Regions from separate parts of the Shewanella sp. M-Br genome, predicted to be linked through region 2. Evidence: predicted binding sites of a transcription regulator. Region 2 holds the regulator's gene; each other region holds the start of a gene.
What was found. The regulator sigma-54, encoded in region 2, starts transcription at its own class of promoters, with help from an activator protein. The targets are predictions, from matches to a motif close to GTTGGCACGNNNNTNGNNT.
Positions count from the first base shown of each region.

Region 1 (7,188 bases), on a different contig from region 2:
ATACTATTACGCGCATTAAACACAGTCGCAGAGGCTTTTTCGGAAGCAGGAAATCGTTCAAGAATCGCGATAGGTGGAAGTAACTCTTTTACTTCTTTAATGCGAACGTCATCATTTTGGTAATACATAATTTTACTGCTCCAACGCTGGTGTTTTAGGCTATTTCTATCGCTGCGATAAGGGATCTCAACTGCAATACTGAGTTCAATTTATCGAGTCTCAGGCGCCAATGCAACCAAGTTGTCTCCATTTCAAAAAATCAAATATAACTTATTGTTTTAATATATTTTAAAAAAATCAAAATTCAAATATGCCAGCTAACTCACAGCCTTGATGAACAAAATCGAATATGGCGGATAAAAAGGAATAAACATATTTGCTGCAAGTGTATTTAGGCGCCCTATGTTAGCAAGCAAAGATGTTTACCCGTAATAAGCTTAATTGATGGCCAGCTCTCTATAGAAAAGAGCGGGCAAATGCTAATGCTGTAACATGACTTGTAACTTGCTCTGATAGCGTTGACGCTCTGACTCATCTCGGCTCAAAGCCAAGGCTTTATCCATATTCAGTTTGGCACGCTTTTCATCCCCCAGCGCCCAGTAGGTTTTAGATAAACCGAAGAAGAACTCATGACGATAATCCGCTTTTGCCAACGCCCTTTGATACCAAGCCAAGGCCTCGTCGTATTGATGCTCATCATAGGCTTGCTGCCCCATGTCATAGTAATAATAGGGATTACGTATTCGCGCTAATTCAAGCACTTTATTAATTTCGGCCCATTCATCAAGCCGCCCCTGCTCCCCTAAAATCAAGGCTAAGTTATAAAGCGTTGTCAGATTCTTCGCATCAAACTTGAGTGCATAGCGATAAACCTGTTCGGCCCGCTTTTCATCACCTTTATGCCGGTAAATAATGGCGAGCGTGTTGAGTGAAGGAACAAACTGGCCGACTTTTAAACCCGCTTCGATCAAGGCATAGGCCCTGTCTAAATCACCGTTCACCAAAGACTCTGCCGCCATGTTGTTGTAAAACATACTGATTAAGGTCTGCCGATCCACTTGGGTTTTACCGTATCCCCGTAGAGCTCGCTCCGGCATAAAGTCCACTAAAACTGCGGCAGATGACACATAAACTGAATGTGCGTTTTCAGGTGGAAGTAAGCGTAAATTCACATGCCCATTGATTAAATAGAAATCACCTTGCTTATCCCATACGGGTTCTATCGCAATATCTTGATACTCAGCACTCACATTCAATATGTCCGCTAACGCAGAAGTCATGACCACTAAAGACATGCAATTACCCGCCTTTTGGGCGTAGGTTTCACGGGCAATTTGGGTCAGATTATCTTGATATCGAAAATCAATGTTAGCGCTATTGGTTTGACTCGCATTGATATAACTAGCTAACCATTCATTGGCTAACATGTTGTTATTGTGTGACAAAGTGTATATCCCATAGCGACGTTTTACGTCTGTCACAACCTCGGGTGGCAGATAAAAGATATCCGCAACAGAAGGTATATCGGCCACAGGGGTAAACAGTGAATCGGCAAGTAACGACTCAAGATCCGACGGATTAGGCTCAATGGTCGTCGAGCTACAAGCAAACAATTGACTGAATACAACGCTCAAGATCGTACTCAAGTATACGGCTCGGAATAGTTTCGACATACGCCCTCCCACACCATTAGCTCCTATTTGAGCTTATTACAAATGGTGAAAAAGACGACATAAAATGGTTACAAAAAATGATAATCGCGATCGATTGAAAATAATTGCAAATAATTTAACGAATTAACTATTGTGAAGGTCGGTCAACTTCTATGTATAACTCACGCTGCTGATAATCATACGGCCGATAGTTATGCTCTCCACAGGTAAAATGTCGATAGGGTTTCATGACCGTAACGCAACCTGAGGGTAAAGCCTGCAGAATTTGGATTTGCTGCTGGCGACGAAGCGACTCCTGCCATTCAAAATCCTTGAGCACTTGATCACGCACGGCAAAGGCATCGACAGGCTCACTTGAGCGATTAACGATCACTTCTCCTGCAAAGGCAGAAACCGATATCCAGCCAGAAATGACGATAAGACTTAGTCGCAAAAATTGACCTATTGTTTTTATATTCAAGCTCATAGAACACTCCTTAATTTATGCAAGAAAACAGAATTGCTCAGTAATTAAGCTTATTACCCTGTGCTTAAACTTCAATCACAGTGATTACCCATAAAAAAGCAGAGCCTAGGCTCTGCTTCACTATCCCTCGATCCAAGCTAAGCATCAAGGTGAATCACGCGTTAATGTGCAAGTTTAATCAGCCCGCATTTTTGACCGTAACAAACTCAGGATAGGCATCAATACCGCAGTCAGAAGCATCCATACCGTTGTATTCTTCTTCCTCAGTCACACGGATCCCCATGGTTATCTTAATCACATACCAGACAGCAAATGATGAGCAGAACACCCAAGTGAAAATGATCGCTGCCCCCGTCAACTGTCCGGTAATAGTTGCATTGGCATTGGATAATGGCACACACATTAAGCCAAGGAAACCAGCCACACCGTGTACTGAAATCGCACCGACGGGATCGTCGATCTTAATGCGATCTAAGCCCACAATCGAGAACACCACCACGCCGCCCGCCACTAAACCAATCACACCCGCCATTAACAATGAAGGCGAGAGAGGATCGGCCGTAATCGCCACTAATCCAGCCAAAATACCGTTAAGGATCATGGTCAAATCCGCTTTACCCCAAATCATCTTACACACGATAAGAGCTGAGATGGCACCAAAAGCCGCTGCGGTATTGGTATTCACAAACACTTTCGCCACTGAGCTTGCATTCGCCGCATCCGACACCATTAATTGCGATCCGCCGTTAAAGCCAAACCAGCCCATCCAAAGAATAAACATACCTAAGGTTGCCATTGGCAAGTTAGAGCCTGGAATAGGATTCACTTGACCATTAGGCCCGTATTTCCCCTTACGCGCACCGAGCAATATTACGCCAGCAATCGCCGCGGTCGCCCCCGTCATATGCACAATACCGCTACCAGCAAAGTCTACAAAGCCCAGTTTAGCGATAAAACCTTGGCCCCAAGTCCAATAACCTTCTACTGGATAGATAACCGCTGTCATCACCACAGAAAAGAACAAGAAAGCCCACAACTTCATCCGTTCCGCCACAGCACCAGAGACAATTGACATCGCCGTTGCCACAAATACAACTTGGAAGAAGAAGTCAGATTCTAATGCATGGCTCGCATCTGCTGATTGCGAACCAATTAAGGTGCCAATTGACGGTAACCAACCACCTTCAGTGTTATCCACATACATGATGTTGTAGCCAACCAACAGATACATCACACAGGCAATCGCGTACAGCACAACGTTCTTAGTTAAAATTTCAGTGGTATTTTTAGAGCGAACTAAACCCGCTTCTAACATAGCGAATCCCGCCGCCATCCACATGACTAAAGCGCCAGAAATCAAAAAGTAAAAGGTATCGAGTGCAAAGCGTAGTTCAGTGACTGTGCCGCCTAATTTCGTTAATTCTTCCATTGTCAGCCCCTTATAGCGCTTCAGTATCAAGTTCACCCGTACGGATACGGATAGCATGTTCTAAATCAACGACGAAGATCTTACCGTCACCAATTTTCCCCGTATGGGCCGCAGTGGTAATCGCCTCAATCAACATGTCGAGATTTTCAGCCTTAGTGGCAATTTCTAGTTTTACTTTTGGCAAAAAATCCACCTGATACTCGGCGCCGCGATACAACTCTGTATGCCCTTTCTGACGGCCAAAACCTTTCACTTCGGTCACCGTCATGCCCTCAATACCAATTCCGGCGATAGCTTCACGGACATCATCCAACTTAAACGGCTTGATGATAGCGCTGACTAGTTTCATCCTGACCTCCAAAAAAACGCGATTGTTATTAACTTGTATCAAAGGTAATTCAATCATTAGGCCAACAATTTAATCTATTGATTATTATTGGTTTAAATTGTTTAACACTATTTTTTAAGGTTAAAAACGCACCATAATCGAGCACGAACTGGTGCGGTGCACTCTTTTAGTGAGCAGTTTAAGTGCGACAGCTATTCGACCTTAGGCCTATTGGTAACAAGGTTAAATTAGGGTCTACTGGGGGAAGCGTAAATCGAGATGAAATCTGAGCATCGCAACACAAGCTCTTAGACAAAAGCGAAGATCATCACTAAGACAATCATCAAGCGCAGAAGGAAGGCCCGATGTTAAAACCAGAAGAATGTGTTCTCGTTATCGTCGATGTGCAAGGAAAACTTGCACAAATCATGGATAACAGTGACAAGCTGCATCAACAACTACAGACCTTAATCCAAGGCGCACAATTATTTGAAATTCCCATACTGTGGTTAGAACAGCTACCCGATAAACTCGGAGCAACTAGCCCTGAGCTGCAAACCTTACTTGCGAAAACCAGCTCACCCATTGCCAAGCAGCATTTTAGTGGCTGGCACTGTGACGCGTTTGCAAAGGCATTAACTAAGACGAATCGCAAACACGTCATACTGGCGGGTATTGAAACCCATGTGTGTGTTTACCAAACCTGTTGTGACCTTATCGAACAGCAATATTCGGTGCATCTCGTCGCAGATGGCGTCTCGTCACGCAGTGCCGATAATAAAAAACTGGGTATTCAGATGATGACGGCCAGAGGCGCCTTATTAACTAACGTGGAATCGCTATTATTTGAATTACAACATCAAGCCCAAGGCGAGCGCTTTAGGGCATTATTAAAACTGATAAAATAGTCTTAAATTTATTTTGGGTAAAATAATAAAGGTCACATTAACTTGTGACCTTTATATTAAAAAATCGTTAAATATATTAAATTAGAAACGACCAGTCAAACCTAAACCAATAAATACACCATCAGCATCTGAATCTAATTCTCTAGCTAACTCAAAGTTTGCAGAGAAGCTATCAGACAGACGTAACCAATAAGCGGTTTTCAATACGAAAGTATCGTCATGACCATCATCGGTATAGCCTAGACCAACAGACCATGACTTAGTCACATACCAATCAGCACCTAAATTGAATGTGTCGTCAGAATCTTGATGTGTCCAGTTTGCGCTCAAATCAACACCTGTAGTTGATTGCAGTGCAATAAAGCTACGCACTTTTAAACCGTATGACTCTTCGATGCTATCGCTGCCATCGTTATAGAAAGCAGATACTGCAGAGCTATCATTGAAGTAATAACCGACTTCTGCACCGTAAGTGTTCCAGTCAAAACTGCCGATTTCAGAACGTTGATAGTTAGCAGCAATAAACCATTTAGAAGCAAATACATAAGTGCCATCAACACCAATGGTATCTAAATCTGATTCATCATAATTGCTGTAATTAACGCCAACATTAGACGTTTGAGCTAAAAATCCATTAAGCGCATAAGGACCTTTAGTTTGGTCAACTGGGCTAATGTAGTAACGATAATTCGCGTTCCACAGACCATCGCTGAACTCTTCAGAATTTGCGCTATATTTTAGGCCTGCTTCATGCTGATATGGATTATCTTGTGCAGCAGCGGCATTAACACTTACGAAACCTAATAATATTGCTAGCGCGGTAATTTTTTTCATCAAAGTATTCCCTTATATGATTATAAGCTAGGAGTAAAAGATGAAGATAACGAAGAAACAATCTCAGTGTTGCTTATTCCATTATCATTAATATCCATTTAAATTTAAACGAACCTGCTCTCCTAGCGGCGCACACCTTAATGCAAAAAATATAGAATTGAAATAAAAATTTAATATTTACACTTTAATAAAGGATATAAAAAAGCTCCTTATATAGGAGCTTTTTATTATTTTGAAGTCTACTTAAGTATTATTTATAAGTGGCTTCGCGTTTTTTCGCTTCTTCATCCCACTTAGGTAACATGTCTTTCTTAAATGCTTCTTTCTCAGCATTCATCTTTTTCATGTCCATACCTAAGACTGCTTGTGCTTTAGCTTTAGTAGAGATATCAGGAATAGCGATTGGATCTGTGATGCCTTTTTTCGCTAATAACTGTGCTAACTTCACACGAGCATCAGCAGCTTTATTCACTGAAGTACCTAAAACACGTAGGGCTTCTTCAGGAGCATGAGCAGCAACACCATGGGAAGCAATCGCTAAATCCCAGCGCCATTGAGCATGACGGATATCGGTCAAGATAGGCTTCATTTCAGCTTCAGTTGCACCCAATTCCCACGCTTTAGCAGCTTCGAAGTGCGCTTTCACTAATTGCTCTTCCGCTTTCAGTTTCATTTCTTTAACTTTAGCTTTACGTTCATTAGTGACGCCAACTAAGAATTCTTTCGTTTGGCTATGGCAAGTTGCACAGGTTTCTTCGAAACGGTCAAATGGATTACCCACTTTATGATCGGTAAATTTCTTACCTTCAGGGCTAGTCACTTTTGGCATATGGCAGTCAACACAACTGACATTATTTTTACCATGAATACCCAGTTTCCACGTTTCATACTCTGGATGTTGCGCTTTTAACATAGGTGTTTTAGACAGCGCATGAGTCCAATCCGAGAACTCGATACCGTCGTAGTAAACTTCCATCTGGTCAACAGTTATGCCCATATCCCAAGGGAATTTGACGAAACCTTTTTTGTCTTCTTTTTTCTCAAAATAGTATTCAACGTGGCACTGACCGCACACCATAGATTGCTTGTCTTTCTTCGAAGCTTTATCAAATGGCGTACCGATAGCATCCATTGCACGGTCTACATAAGGACGAGAGATCCGCAGTTTTGGTGAGCCTTTTTCATGACAATCACCACAGCCAATGGTGTTAGTGACTTCAGGGCCACCCTTAGCCCATTTACCTTTGAAGTAGCCATCTTCACCTTGCTCTTCAATTAAGCGAGGTACATCAGGGCTCTTACAGCTCCAACATGCCATAGGCAATGGACCATCTTCCGCATTTTTCGGCGCACCAGTACGTAGGGTATTACGCACGTCGGTCACGGCATACATATGGCCGCGAGGAGCGTTGTAATCTTTTGCGAATGCATAGCCAGCCCACAGGATCACCATATTAGGATCTTGTGCAAGTGCATCCACGAGTTCTTCACTTTTAGCGGTATCATGCCAGCTACTGTATTGATTCTTAAATTTATCTTTATAAACTTCG
Region 1 is NZ_BJBV01000039.1:7,304-14,491, forward strand. It holds gene aroG (3-deoxy-7-phosphoheptulonate synthase AroG) at 1-128, opposite strand, end outside; gene AAA952_RS21750 (tetratricopeptide repeat protein) at 480-1,673, opposite strand; gene AAA952_RS21755 (hypothetical protein) at 1,801-2,139, opposite strand; gene AAA952_RS21760 (ammonium transporter) at 2,318-3,568, opposite strand; gene AAA952_RS21765 (P-II family nitrogen regulator) at 3,579-3,917, opposite strand; gene AAA952_RS21770 (hydrolase) at 4,262-4,804, shown strand; gene AAA952_RS21775 (putative porin) at 4,886-5,638, opposite strand; gene nrfA (ammonia-forming nitrite reductase cytochrome c552 subunit) at 5,889-7,188, opposite strand, start outside.
Region 1: AAA952_RS21765 (P-II family nitrogen regulator) is a predicted target of sigma-54. The motif match lies at 3,965-3,983, and genes of this name have one in related genera.

Region 2 (7,188 bases):
AACACCGCCAAGGACTTTGTCCTGTTTGTCGACCACATATAAGGTATCTGTGGTGTCGGGTAGGTTGCCCCTTTGCCGAAGATAGCGCAGCACCACATCGATATTCACATCGGGTCTTAAGGTGACTGTATCCGTATTCATCAAGCTGCCGGCGGTCTCATCTGGATAAGATAGGGCTTGTTCTACCCTCAGGCGATTTTGCTCCGTCATCGACTGCAATACTTGTTTGTAAACGGCGTCGGGAAGACTTCGCAGAATATAGGCGAGATCGTCGGTGTCCATGCTTGCTGTCGCTTTCGCGACTCGCTCAGGGCTCATGCTGCGGATCAGTGGGTCTTTGAGTTCTTCACTCAACTCATCGAGTATGTCGCCTATTTGTTCCTGATCGATGAGCTGCCACAATACTTGTCTGGCACTTGGCGGTGATGATTCTAAGATCAGCGCGATATCTGAGGCGGCCATTTTTTGCAGCATATTACGCACATGCACGAACATGCCGCTGCTAAGCGCTTGGTTTAACTGGTCAAGACTATGTCCGGTGTGATCGTTTTCTGCATTATCTACGGGCATTTGTCCTCCATTGTGCGGCAAATTGGTTTGAGATCTTAGTGTTGGGCTAGGATTTTGCGGTGACTAAGCGTCAGTCGATGACATAGATTAAGACGGCTAAGGTAAGGTTAAGGCCAGCGCAATGACCGCTAGTGTAATCGCCTGTGGCTTGTATCGTCGAGCGACAAATGTTTTGCCATGTGTGAATGGCAAGTTTTTAAAACTAGACATGAAGTGAAACTAACGATGAAGTGCTTAGTGTGAAGTGAAACTAACAGGCTTCGTCAAACTTAGCGTCGATTAAGGCACAAATGGCATCGAGAGCCGGCTCTGCATCTGGGCCTTCGGCGATAAGCTTGATGGTTTTACCCATGCCAGTTTCAAGCATCAGCAAGCCAAGCACACTGGCGGCCGATGCTTGTTTATCGCCTTGGATTAAGGTGATGGTCGCATCAAACTCGGAAGCCAGTACCACCAACTTAGTGGCGGCACGGGCATGTAAACCGAGCTTATTACAGATGGTTATCTGACGTTCAAGCTTTGGCATTGTTGAGCTCTCGATGACGGGCATAAACTTTATGTTTACCGTTACTAAAGCGTTTTGCCAATTGCTCTGCGACGTAAACTGATCTGTGCTGTCCACCTGTGCAGCCAATGGCCACAGTTAAATAACTGCGATTGTTACGCTCGAGGTGCGGCAGCCAAGTCTCCAGTAAATTTTCTATTTGCCAGATGAACTTATTGACCAGTGGTTGGCGATTTAAGAACTCAGCCACGGGTTCATCTAAGCCAGTCAATGGCCGCAGCGCCAACTCCCAGTGGGGATTGGGCAGAAAGCGTACATCGAACATAAAGTCGGCTTCGGTGGGCATTCCGTGCTTAAAGCCAAAGGACTCGAAGTTGATCACGAGTTCTTTATCGACACTACCAAGGAGAATTTGTCTGACTTGGTCGCTTAAATCATAGATATTCAAATTCGACGTATCTATGTAGTGATCGACCAGTTTTGACATAGGCTCGAGCAGTTTCCCCTCCAGCTTTATCGCTTCTTGCAAAGAGACTCGGCTCTTCGACAAAGGATGCAAACGGCGGGTTTCGCTGTAACGCTTGAGCAGAATTTTATCGCTGGAGTTAAGGAAGAAGCTCGTTAACTCAGTATCTGGAGGTAGGCTAGCGAGTTGTTTCACTAAGACCTTATCCTGCTCAGGCATGTTACGCACGTCGACACTGATGGCGACGAGATCGTTACTGCCTTTGAGTTGCTCAAGCAAACTGCCAATCAATGGCAAGGGAAGGTTATCGACACAATAATAGCCGAGATCTTCGAGTACCCTAAGGGCGACAGATTTGCCTGAGCCTGAGCGGCCCGACACTATGACCAGTTTCATCCAGTGATTACCTGATAGAGTTCCGTTTCATCATGCGTCTTGCGTAATTGCTTTAATATTTGCTTGTCGCTCAGCTTTTCGGCCATGCAAGACAAGGTACTTAAGTGCTGCTGACATTGGTCTGCAGGCACCAGTAGTGCAAATAAAATATCAACAGGTTGCTTATCGATAGCATCAAATGCTATCGGCTCTTCACACTTAATTAGTATGGCAATGGGCTGATCTATATCGGCTAGTCGACCATGTGGAATGGCGATGCCGTTACCTATACCTGTGCTCCCCATCTTTTCGCGCGCCACTAGGCTTTCGAATATCTCTTGAGATGAGAGGGTCGGGTACTGGGCAGCGACTAAGTCGCTGATGAGTTCCAGTACCTTTTTCTTGCTGCCCGGAGTGGCGCAGGTAGTGCACTCCGGCCGCAGTATGGTACAAAGTTCCATTATTAGTGTTTTGTTAACTTCTCTTTGTGTTTAATAACCTGACGGTCAAGCTTGTCAATCAGGGCGTCTATAGCGGCATACATGTCAGCATGCTCTGAAGTTGCAAAAACTTCACCACCTATGAGGTTTATTCTCGCTTCAGCAATCTGTTGCATTTTCTCAACATTGAGCACAACGTGCACATTATTGATCTGTTCGAAATGGCGTTCAAGTTTTGAAAACTTTTCTTCTACATATGCACGTAACGATTCGGTAATTTCGACATGGTGTCCACTTAGGTTTATTTGCATAGAAACGTCCTCCGATATCCACTGTAGGTTATAAACTTTTACGCTGATTAGAAGGTGGAATAAGCATAGCCTCTCGGTACTTCGCAATGGTTCTGCGGGCTACGTTGATCCCTTGTTCTGCCAGAAGTTGTGCCATCTTACTATCGCTTAATGGTTTTTTCTGGTTTTCCGCTGCCACCAGTTTCTTTATAAAGGCTCTGATTGCTGTGGATGAGCACTCACCACCATCGTCAGTCCCGACGTGGCTAGAGAAGAAGTATTTTAGTTCAAAAAGTCCCTTAGGGGTATGCATGTATTTTTGAGTTGTGACCCGTGAGATGGTGGACTCATGCATTTCTACCGCTTCAGCAATATCGTTAAGCACCATAGGCTTCATGGCTTCTTCACCATACTCAAAGAAACCTTGCTGATATTGCACTATGCAATTAGCAACTTTAAGCAAAGTGTCGTTACGGCTTTCTAGACTCTTAATAAACCATTTAGCCTCTTGCAGATGGCCGCGAATAAATTGGCTATCGGCTTGGTTTTTTGTGCTGCGTGCCATAGAAGCATAATGTTGATTTACATTGATTTTGGGCATGCAGTCAGGATTAAGCTCAACGACCCAGCGGCCATTTTTCTTCGACACAGACACATCTGGGATAACGTATTCGTCATTATTGGGCGTGATCAACAAACCTGGGCGAGGATTGAGGGTTTGGATGAGTGCTATACCATCCCTTAATTCATCTTCTTTTAATTTAGTCTTACGCATCAACAACCTAAAATCACGGGCGGCGATCAGATCTAAATGATCTTTGATCAGCATACGGGCGTTTTCTAGGTTGGGAGTATCAGCGGCGAAATGCGACAGTTGGATCAGCAGGCATTCACTTAAATCGCGGGCGGCAACGCCTATGGGATCAAAATGCTGAATGCGCTTGAGTACGGCTTCGACTTCGTCAAGCTCAACTTCAGGATTGCCCATGGCTTCGAGAATTTCTTCAGTGCTTTGGGTGAGATAGCCCTGATCGTCGATTGCATCAATAATGGCGGTGGCAATGGCTAAATCGGTTTCAGAAAACGGCGTGAGGTTTTTTTGCCATTCTAAGTGTTCGTACAAACCTTCACTGGTCTCGCCTTGGAAGGGCATATCGTCTTCACGACTGCCGCCGGGGCCTGAGTTTGGGGAGGCGGTAAACACTTCATCCCATGTGGTGTCCATGGGGAGCTCATCGGGCATGGATTCTTTGGTTAGCGACTCTGCCGTGTCTATGGTGGAGCTGTCTTTTTCTGGTGGCAGAGTGCTAGATTCACTGAAATCCGTATCGGATAGCGTTTGGTTTACAGGGGTTTTAGTGGCGTCGAATTGATCCTCTTCCAGCTCGAGAAGGGGATTAGAATCTAATGCTTGCTGGATCTCTTGCTGCAGTTCTAATGACGACAGTTGCAACAGACGTATGGCCTGTTGTAATTGTGGCGTCATGGTTAACTGTTGACCCAGTTTGAGCTGGAGTGACGCTTTCATGTTACCGCTGATCCCTACGTTATTATTGTTGGATGAGGTCGCTTATTATTATCTTGAGTGAAGCCCAATGGCGGTATAAATTGCCTCCATTGGCTTCGCTCGATTAACTATAGCCTGAATTGTTCACCTAAGTACACAGCCCTAACTTGCTGATTGTCTAAGATCTCTGCTGGAGTTCCTTCGGCAATCAGGTTTCCGTGACTCACAATATAAGCATGTTCACATACATCTAATGTCTCGCGGACATTATGGTCTGTGATCAGTACGCCAAGGCCGCGACTTTTGAGTTGTTCGATAATCTTCTTGATGTCGATAACTGAAATAGGATCGACGCCGGCAAACGGTTCATCGAGCAAAATGAACTTAGGATTAGCGGCTAAAGCCCGCGCAATTTCGACGCGACGACGTTCGCCACCCGACAATGACATGCCTTGGCTGTCACGGATGTGGGTGATATGAAACTCTTCGAGCAGATGTTCTAGTTCTTCTTCTCGTTCTTCGTTTTTAAGTTCTTTACGAGTTTGCAGTACGGCCATGATGTTGTCATGAACAGTTAGCTTACGAAAGATACTGGCTTCCTGCGGTAAGTAACCTATGCCTTTGCGGGCACGCAGATGCATAGGATCTGCGGTTAAATCATCATCGTCGATAAAGATATGTCCCTTATCGCTCTTCACTAGCCCGACAACCATGTAAAAGGTCGTGGTTTTACCTGCACCGTTTGGACCGAGTAGGCCAACGACTTGACCGGTTTTTACCGTCAGACTGACGTCTTTAACCACTTGGCGACTCTTGTAACTTTTCGCCAGATTTTGTGCTCTTAAGGTGATTTGGGTCATTTAGAGTCCTGCTTTTTCACAGGTTTATCCGCTGGAGCATCTGATTTAGCATCATCTTGATAGTTTTCTGGCTGAATAATAGTGATCACGCGATCGTCACCACTGCCAGTACTCTCGGCCATCAATTTCTGTTGAATCATGTTATAGCGGATTAAATTGCCTGTAACTTGGCTACCCGCTTGATCTAATGACGCCATACCTTTCAGTGTTAAGGTGCGGCTTGCCATATCGTAACGAATTTCTTTCGCGCTGGCCGATGCAGGACGGCCATCGTCTAATATCTGGCTATACGTAGCAGGGTTGCCTGTGGCGACTAAAGTTTTGCTATTTTCACCTTCAGCGGAAAATGCACGCAGTTCATTTGCTTGGATTTTTATTGAGCCTTGGGTAACTTCAACCGGACCAAAGAAGATGATCTGGTTGTTTTTGATATCCGCAGTTTGGCTCACAGCTTTAATTTTGACTTCTTGCTTTAAGTCGCCCACTTTCGCGAAAGCACTCATGCTCATAATTAGCATTAGGCTGGCAAGTAATACGTTATTTTGCTTCATATGTTCCTACTACCTGACTGGTCAATTGCACTTCTTGCGCGTTGAGGTCGGCATAAAGGCCTTGGCCTTGAATATTAAAATCTTTCCCTGTGACGTAAATGGTGCGGTCAGAGGTCATTATCATCGTATTGAGATCGAGTTCCAGATAACTGGTGGACAAGGTCTGGATCGGTTCTTCTGGGCTAATGGCATCAATAATAACATTGTTTTCTAATACAACCTTGCCCGTTTCCTTGTTTAGCTTGCCCTGATCTGCTCTGAGTTGCCATTGTGCTTTACCTTGGTCTGGATAAACAAGATAAACAGGTTGAGTAAAGTAAGTTTGATTCGTTGAATCATAATGTTCCATGTGTTTCGCCGTCACACGGCTATTGACTAGCCCTTGTTCATTGAACTCAACACTGCGCAGATCTTCAACGATGAAATCTGGGGTATTTTGATCTTTTACTCTGTTATCGGTATCACCGCTGTGTTTGTTCTGGACCTGCCAGTAAAGCGCTAGTGCAGTTCCAAAAAAAGCGATAATCGCGAGTGTCACACGACTCATATACTCATTCCATGGGCCGAAGTGAATTTATTTTGACTTAGGAGTAACAGATCTGTGAGTTCACGCAGTGCACCGTGGCCACCATTGAGCGTAGTCACAAAATGGGCGTATTGGCGTACATAGGGGTGGCCGTCAGCAACACTGACCGCTAAACCGACGACATTCATCACTGGCAGATCGACAATATCATCACCGATATAAGCCACTTCTTCTGGGGTAACACCATAGAGTGCGAGCAATGCTTCATAGGGCTCGAACTTATTGTCTACGCCTTGGTAGATATGGGTAACCCCAAGCGCCGTCATACGGTTTTCAACGATTTTGGATTGACGTCCAGTGATAACCGCAAGATTAAAACCGCTGGTGAGTATCGAGCGCACGCCATAGCCATCGCGAGTGTGGAAGGCTTTTAGCTCTTCGCCGCTATTGCTTAGGTAAATACGACCGTCGGAAAACACCCCGTCGACGTCACAGATCAACAGTTTAATCTTTTGCGCGCGTTGCCACACATCATCACTGATTGGGCCGTAAAATCCTTGCTGTGGCATTAAATGACTCCTGCTTTAACCATGTCTAGCATGTTAAGAGCGCCGATTGGATGGCGGTCTTTATCGATAACAATTAATCCGTTGATGTTTTTTGAGTCCATCACTTGCAGCGCTTGAGCGGCCAACACACCGTCTGTGATGGTCACGCAGTTACGGGTCATCACATCGGCGATGGGTGTAGTGCGTAGATTTACTTCGGCATCGATAACGCGGCGTAAATCACCATCGGTGAAGATACCAACCAGCTTGCGCTGATCATCGATAATCGCCGTCATGCCTAAGCCTTTTTTGGAGATTTCGTACAGGGCTTCTGTGATGCAAATATCGTGGTTAACGAGCGGTAAGTCATCACCGCTATGCATGACATCGCAGACTTTTAACAATAACTTACGCCCTAAAGCGCCGCCAGGATGGGACATAGCAAAGTCATCACGGGTAAAGCCTTTCGCTTGTAGTAGCGCAATGGCAATCGCATCGCCCATCACTAAGGTCGCGGTAGTGCTTGACGTTGGGGCGAGTCCCAGTGGGC
Region 2 is NZ_BJBV01000010.1:53,184-60,371, forward strand. It holds gene mgtE (magnesium transporter) at 1-570, opposite strand, end outside; gene AAA952_RS10155 (HPr family phosphocarrier protein) at 821-1,096, opposite strand; gene rapZ (RNase adapter RapZ) at 1,083-1,937, opposite strand; gene ptsN (PTS IIA-like nitrogen regulatory protein PtsN) at 1,934-2,377, opposite strand; gene hpf (ribosome hibernation promoting factor) at 2,380-2,667, opposite strand; gene AAA952_RS10175 (RNA polymerase factor sigma-54) at 2,696-4,174, opposite strand; gene lptB (LPS export ABC transporter ATP-binding protein) at 4,282-5,013, opposite strand; gene lptA (lipopolysaccharide transport periplasmic protein LptA) at 5,010-5,564, opposite strand; gene lptC (LPS export ABC transporter periplasmic protein LptC) at 5,551-6,111, opposite strand; gene kdsC (3-deoxy-manno-octulosonate-8-phosphatase KdsC) at 6,108-6,659, opposite strand; gene AAA952_RS10200 (KpsF/GutQ family sugar-phosphate isomerase) at 6,659-7,188, opposite strand, start outside.

Region 3 (7,188 bases), on a different contig from region 2:
ACCATGAAACGGTAACGTCCCAGTGAGTGCAATAGCATTACGGTTTAGTGAGCGTGGAACCCCTTGCAGCAGCGACGCATCATACTCGGCTTGGTAGTCGGTGGCTTTACCTAAAGTCAGGCCAACAAGCGCTTGCGCATCACTATAGGGATCGTGATTCTGTGTCATCAATACTGTTTCCATGTCAAAATAGGCGCACATTATACCTGAAATTGGATTGTGCTTAAGTGTCTTGTCTGCCCGCACTCGATAAATTTTTGCAAAACTATCATCAAGCTTACTTAACGAGTTTAGGTGAACTACCGCGTTATTACCCACAGGGTGAGCCTTCTGTGTGTATTCAAGGCGAATTTCAACCGGATCTTGAACAGGCCGTTTCTTGGCAGCCAGTGAAACGCAAAGTTGAAGGCAGTTTCGCCAATGTAGAGCATGCACTGGAGTTAACTTTATGGCCAGAGATCAATGATTTTTACGGTCATTATTTCTCCGCCCCAGTATTATTTGACTCTAAGTGGGGCACTGGGGAGTTACTGCAAGTCTGGAATGATGACGATTTTAACTGCCTGCAACAAAACTTGATTGGTCATCTGATGATGAAGAAAAAACTGAAGCAGTCACCGACTTGGTTTATCGGTCTGTTAGATGAGGGAGATAAAATGCTCACCATCAATAACAGTGATGGTAGCGTATGGATTGAAATCCCTGGTGAAGTGCAATCTGAGCAATTGTCCTCGAGTTTGACTGCGTTTATCGAAGCATTATCGCCACGGATAGCACCACCCGTTAAACATGAAGAACTACCTATGCCCGCATTAGAACATCCTGGTATTTTCGCCAGTTTTAAACGTATGTGGCAAAACCTTTTCGGTAAACGTTAACTTCTGTGATCGACATTTTTATTCTCAACCTAAGTATTAACTCAACCTAAGCGTGGCTTATCTTAGGTTGAGTTTTGCAAGGGGATAAACAGATGTTATTGATGATCCCAAGACAGATTCGACACTATGCGGCAAGGCTCGCAGCGAAAATGGAACATATCCAATAAAGGTTCATCGAGTTTCCAATCATGACTGCCACAACGTGGGCAAGGTCGCGTTTTTTCTGTGGCTAAATCTTGGCCGCCAACGCGATATAAGTAGTAATAGGTCGGGATCTGAGTGAGATATTCGATACGACCGCGCAAATCCCAACCTCTGCGAAATAAATCACTGTCAGGACTCGATAATTCCTCTAGCGCGGCAAATTCTGCCTTAGTGGCCGCCGCCATTTGCAGCTCGTCGCAGGCTTGCCATTCGCTCTGCCAACGGATAATACGTTTATGATCGCCATTAAAGGTTGCGGGTATACGGTACAGGGGAATGGGCAATAAATTGTCGCCGCTGCGTAGGGGCGAGCACATATGCACAAAACTGGTGTATAGCAGTTGCCAGCTGGGTGTTTCGGTATTACTTACTTCAGAATTGATATCCTGACCAATAAACTTTTCCCGCGGCGCGAGTAGTTTAGCGTCGGTTAATTCTACTAAGGCTTTTTTGACCCAAGGGCTGTGATATTTGTGCGTTAAACTGCTTTTCTCTGGCATCAATAAACGCACTCTAAACTCACCGTCATTAAAGGCGACCGCAAATTCTCGTCCTAAGATTTGGCCATTAGCTCGATAGGCTTCAAGGAGCTGATTAATGGCCTTCTCGGCGGCAGATATCGTGGTGTCGGCGAAGCATTCGAAGCGCAGTTCAGTGACAAACATTAAGCTGTTTTTCCTTGGGTTTCTAATAAGTTTATGCGTTGTTTAAGTTCAAGCAGTTCGTTTTTTAATTGCATTATTTCTGTTTTTTGCTGCTCAGCATGACGTTCAAAATACGCCTGTTGCATCTGCATGCGCTCGGCGAGCACAGCAAGGGTTAAGGTATCGTTAGTTGCGGGAACGTCAGTTGTAGGGCTGATAGTTTGCAACTCAGCTAAACGCTCGCGATCTGCCTTAGGCATAGATTTAAATTGCTGTAAGCCTTGGATCAATATAGGTAAAGGTAGGCTACTACCTAAACGGGTTTTAATTAAGGCAAGGCTCGGTACTTTACCGCAGGCTTCGAGCGAACGTGCGGCCGCTAATACTTGGTCAAGGGGACTCATAATTAGCAAAATTCCTTAATTTGTTGAATTGTTTAAACCAATTTTAAAATAATAATTAATTTTTTCATTTAAAAACAGTGTGTTGTCTTGTGGCATTTATTTTGCTTATTGTCCAGCCGAAATACCATTTTTTAAGCTTCAATAATAATTACACAGGATGTCACATGATGAACCATAAATTGAATAACAAACTTATCGCCATCACTTTTTTAGGGCTCGCAAGCTTAGGTCTTAGCGGCTGCGTGGTCAATGTCGGTGATGGAGAATCGGGCTGGGATAGCAGCGAATCTTGGGAGAAAGTGCAGGATAAAAATCGCACTAACTTAACCAAACTGAGCTTAGGCATGCCTAAAGACCAAGTGATGATCTTAATGGGCACCGCTGATTTTAGTGAAGCCTATATTCAACAAAGTGCTCAACAAGGTGAAGCCAATAAAGAAGTCTTAGTGTTGTTTTATCGTACCCAGCGTAATAATGGCGATGGAAAAACCACTAAGGATGAATGTACGCCTATCGTGCTGAGCAACAATGCCTTAGTGGGTTGGGGTGAAACGGCTTACGGTAAAATCTGAACCAACGAGTCTTATCGTTTACGTAGCTGAGTGTCTAATTGCTCAATGGGCTCAGTCCAGAGGGCATCGGCTTCTAAACCTTCAATGATAAAGCTCTTTTGGGCAGGGGTCCAAAAGGGCGCTTGGCTTAAATGGATGTGATGGTCGATATCATGGGTTGCAATAAACTGCGCTATGGCCTCGTCGCTACTGTCTAAACCGAGTTGCTCAAACAAGTGGCTTAAGTCTACTGGAGTTGTATCCATCATTATTTCCTTTTCAGTATAGTGCCTTCGTTTAGAGTAAGCGCCTGATTGAAAAATGCAATCTATGATTAAAATTTGCACTTTTTAGTTTCCTTGGTAGATTAACAGTTACGCATAAAAAAGTGTGAGCTAAGTCAAGGAATGCTAACGATGGACAATGAAATTCTAGAGGACTGCCGCGCAGTCTATTTGACCGCGGAAGACTTACGCATTGCCGCTTCTATTCTCTATAACGCTTACCATGATGATCCTTTTTTTGTCGATTCACTCTTTACCTCAGACAAAGCCGCTTATGAGCAAAAATTGCGCGCCGCAATCAGGGAAGAACTCAATACGTTATGGCAACAAAAACAAGCCCTCATTGGTTTATTCGACCATGAAAGACTCTTTGGGTTAGCCTGTGTAGTTACTCAAGAAGTGCCTTTAGGGGAAGGGCGTTATTGGCATTGGCGCTTAAAGATGTTGTTAGGTACAGGTTGGCAATCGACTCAAGCACTAATGAACAAAGAGTCCAGTATTATTGAACTTTTACCCAGTAAGCACTGCGGTATTTTGCAGTTTATTGCTCTTGCACCAAATGAACAGCACAAAGGACTTGGACATAAGTTGGTGCAAGCTGTGGTGAGTTGGTGTGATGAGCAGCCTGATTTGGATGGCATTGGTGTGTTTATCGCTCAGGAGAACCACTTGCAACTGTTTACTCAGCATGACTTTGTATCCATAGGCGAGCTGAGTATCGGCAGTGTCCATGGCCAGCTTTTATTCTATTCGGTTCAACAAGATGACTAACTCTTATAAACGTTTCGCCGATTTTTATCCTTTCTATTTATCCCAACACCAGCACCCGACTTGTCGGCAATTACACTTTGTTGGCAGTTGTTTAGTTCTGCTGCTGATTGGCATTGCCTTGGTTTCACAAGACTGGTGGCTATGCTGGTTTATTCCTATTGTTGGTTATGGTTTTGCATGGGTGGGACACTTCGTATTTGAGAAGAATCGACCCGCGACATTTCAGTATCCTTTTTACAGTTTGATGGCAGATTGGGTGATGTTTGCGCAGATGATTCGCCGCTTTTTTAAACATTAAAAAAACTGCCCGAGTGAGATGCCCATGCCCGTGTGAGAGATCGCTTACAAACGTTGTAGGACATAATGTTTTCTTTTTGATTGTTTTTTGTCCTACAATATTTAATTTTAAATAGAATCATTGGTTTGTATTTATTTTTCTTTGGTTGGTCCGTAATTAATTTTGTAGTCCGTTCTTTGAGCCGAACAAAAACGTTAGGGTTAACGTAGAATTCACTCATGGCCAAAGCAAATGGATAGCAAGGAAAGCGAAACAGGCCAAAGGGACGCAAGAAGCAACGAATTAAGATTTCAAGGTTGAAATCGCTGACGGTAGGAAAACTGTCATTCGCCTCGGATAGGCTAAGGAAAAGCAAGATTGCTTTTCAAGGATGATTAGGGACAGTGATTTGTATCGTCAGGATGATGAATTTCAGGAAGAATACAGGACACGCTTAAGGATTAAGCATGAACTCGAAACAGGATGTGTCGAGATAAGGATAAAGTATAAGGGTGAACAGCTTGTACTAATCTATGGAAAATAAATTTTGCAGGATGCAATAGGAATACGTCATAGGAAGTGACAGGCTCTGTAAAAAGGATTTACAGGTCAAGGGACTGAGTGTTATCTCACGTAAGTTTGATACACAGGGACGAAAAGGGATTACAGGGACGACGCAGGACGCAAGCAGACGCATGGATGGTGCAGGGAGCACAAATCGAGCAGGACGGCTTACAAAGGATAAATGGGGCGCACTTTAGTTGCGCCCTTTTCTTTGGTTCATTTTCAGCATTAATCTGGCTTTGCCAAGCTATAACGCTATTCACACAGACTTTATCTTAACGCTGCTTAAAGACATCTTGCCGTAAAACATGTTTACCAGTCTTACTTCTCTTATTGCCCAATGATTTACTCTCTGTGTTCTGGTCATTCGCCGAATGCTTGTCGAATTTTGAGCGATAGCGGTTTATGCATAAGTCCTTCAGGGGAGAACATCTAGCACTTGCTTACTTTTGATTTGAATTGCCATCCTCCGTGTAAGAGATCTCTCACAAGTATGTAAGTAATTTGTAAGTCTAAAGGGTGGTTATGTCTCTGGGTTAGTTATTATTTTAATTTATATCAGTAGGTTAACCTGTTTGTTATCAGTTGGGTTCACCATTTTTGTTAACATTTTAAATAATCCACAATGAGTACTTTCGTTGGTTGGCGTAGAATTCATCTTGTAGAAGGAATTGCGGGCAACAGGATGTTGGCGATCAGGATGATCGAACAGTGACTAAGGAATGTGACTTAAGGAAAGATAGGGATATAGGCCTTTCAGGATGAAAGAGAGCCAATACCAAGGAAGGGAGACTATCAAGGATTGATAGACTCATTGCATAGGATGGCAATGGCACAGGGAGTGCAATTGAATGGATGCAATACCCGTTTCATGGATGATGATGGAACCGCTCAGGAAAGAGCAAGCTTGGGACTGGATGACCAAGAGATAGGGAAGTACATGAGTACAAGGACCTCAAGGATTGAGCAGGGATGAAGCAGGACGCAGATTGACGCATGGATGGTGCAGGGAGCACAAAAATAGCGGGATAGCTTAACAGAGAATAGGAGGGCGTGGCTTTAGGGCCGCGCCCTTTCTTTTTTAACTTTTACAGTGATCTATTTTTTAGCCGTATTTACGATAAAAAAGAATGCTGTCTTGCTCTCAATATTAGCTCACATTTTATTTGAGCCAACATTGTCGATAAAAGCTTAATGGCATTTGCCTGAGTTACAACCACTTTGCGTACCACAACCGCCAAATTTTCCCTGCGCTGTAGGTGCTTCTTGCCATTCGGGCTCTGGGAAGATAGGCCATTCTATTTTTTGAATTTTCTTACCTTGCATCCAAATATGGCCACGGTATTGGTTAATGCCGTCGGTGCTGAATTCAAATAAATATTTCGCTTTCCAACAAATTCCCGTGGTGCCGCCAATACTTGGGCGGGCAGTTTCCATGGCAATGGCTAACAGTTGAACTTTTTGTCGCCAACATTCTTTTTCGGCAAAAATACGGCTCAACTCTGCCATTTGGCGTAGTTGCCAAAAGAATGCGGCAATCACGACGAGGCCAATAATTAACAGTAAATCTGACATCATTTGCTAGCTGCCTTAAACAAACCACCTATGGCTTGTGATAGTTGAATGCTTCGATTGGGATTTCTTAACTCGCCTAGTAGTTGATTGCGCAAACTAGGAATAGCCACAATATCAGCAAAGACCTGATTAAAAAAGGCTTGGGGCTGCAGTGCTAGGGCTTCTAAGTAAAGACTGCGACTTGAATCTTGTTTTAATACCGACCAGTTACGTCCGGCAATGCTGATGAGGGCATTGGTATCTAAAGAGGCTTGGCCGTGTAGATGCGCAAACGCTTTTTGGCTGTGTTTGGCGCTAGAAGCCAAAGCGCGAAGGAAATAGGCTTGGTGCTCTGGCGCTGCGTCTTGAAGTTTCGCGAGAATCTTATCGGCGAGTGTGTCGCTAAGCTGTAAGTGTTCAAGGCATTGGCATAGCGCGATTTGCACTTCGATAGCGGCTGTATCAAAACTCGATACCAAGTGCTGCTCATGATCAAATTCTTTTGTGCGTACACACACATCGGCTATGCCTTGCATTCCAATATGTTGCCATTGTGATGGGGCAATTTGGCCTGACAGATATTGCACGGCAAACTCGTATTGTGATGAAGCGCGTTGGCCAAGTTGTTTACGAACAAGCGCGTTGAATACGGCAAGTTTTTCTTGGCTTGGCTTGAAGTTAAACGGATTATTCGCGAGCCGTTCTTGCTGCTCATCACTGAGTGGCTGAGTGGGATCTTGCCCTAATGCCGCTAATATCATTTCGATAAATTGTGAGCGAGGCGCGGGCGACAGTAATCCTTGCTCATCTAACGCCAGCTTTAGAAACCAAATAAAGTGCTGCTGACTCGCATCCCAAAAGACGATAGCAAACTGCGCATGTCCTTGAATGGGGTAAGGATAAGGGGTAGCGAGAGATTCTATTTGGTGAAACGCGAGCATATCAATATGTTGCACCCTACGGCCAAGATCATACACTTGGAACTGGGTTTTGGCTGTGGTTAAAAACTGGCTTAAAGTTGTAATTTCAGTCATTTGGCTGCCATATCAATCAAAGA
Region 3 is NZ_BJBV01000001.1:214,493-221,680, reverse strand. It holds gene queF (NADPH-dependent 7-cyano-7-deazaguanine reductase QueF) at 1-168, opposite strand, end outside; gene syd (SecY-interacting protein) at 228-878, shown strand; gene AAA952_RS00965 (Zn-ribbon-containing protein) at 974-1,747, opposite strand; gene AAA952_RS00960 (hypothetical protein) at 1,747-2,130, opposite strand; gene AAA952_RS00955 (DUF3192 domain-containing protein) at 2,295-2,702, shown strand; gene AAA952_RS00950 (DUF2789 domain-containing protein) at 2,714-2,947, opposite strand; gene AAA952_RS00945 (GNAT family N-acetyltransferase) at 3,098-3,736, shown strand; gene AAA952_RS00940 (DUF962 domain-containing protein) at 3,729-4,034, shown strand; gene AAA952_RS00935 (DUF3301 domain-containing protein) at 5,769-6,155, opposite strand; gene AAA952_RS00930 (DUF3549 family protein) at 6,152-7,165, opposite strand.
Region 3: AAA952_RS00955 (DUF3192 domain-containing protein) is a predicted target of sigma-54. The motif match lies at 2,219-2,237, and genes of this name have one in related genera.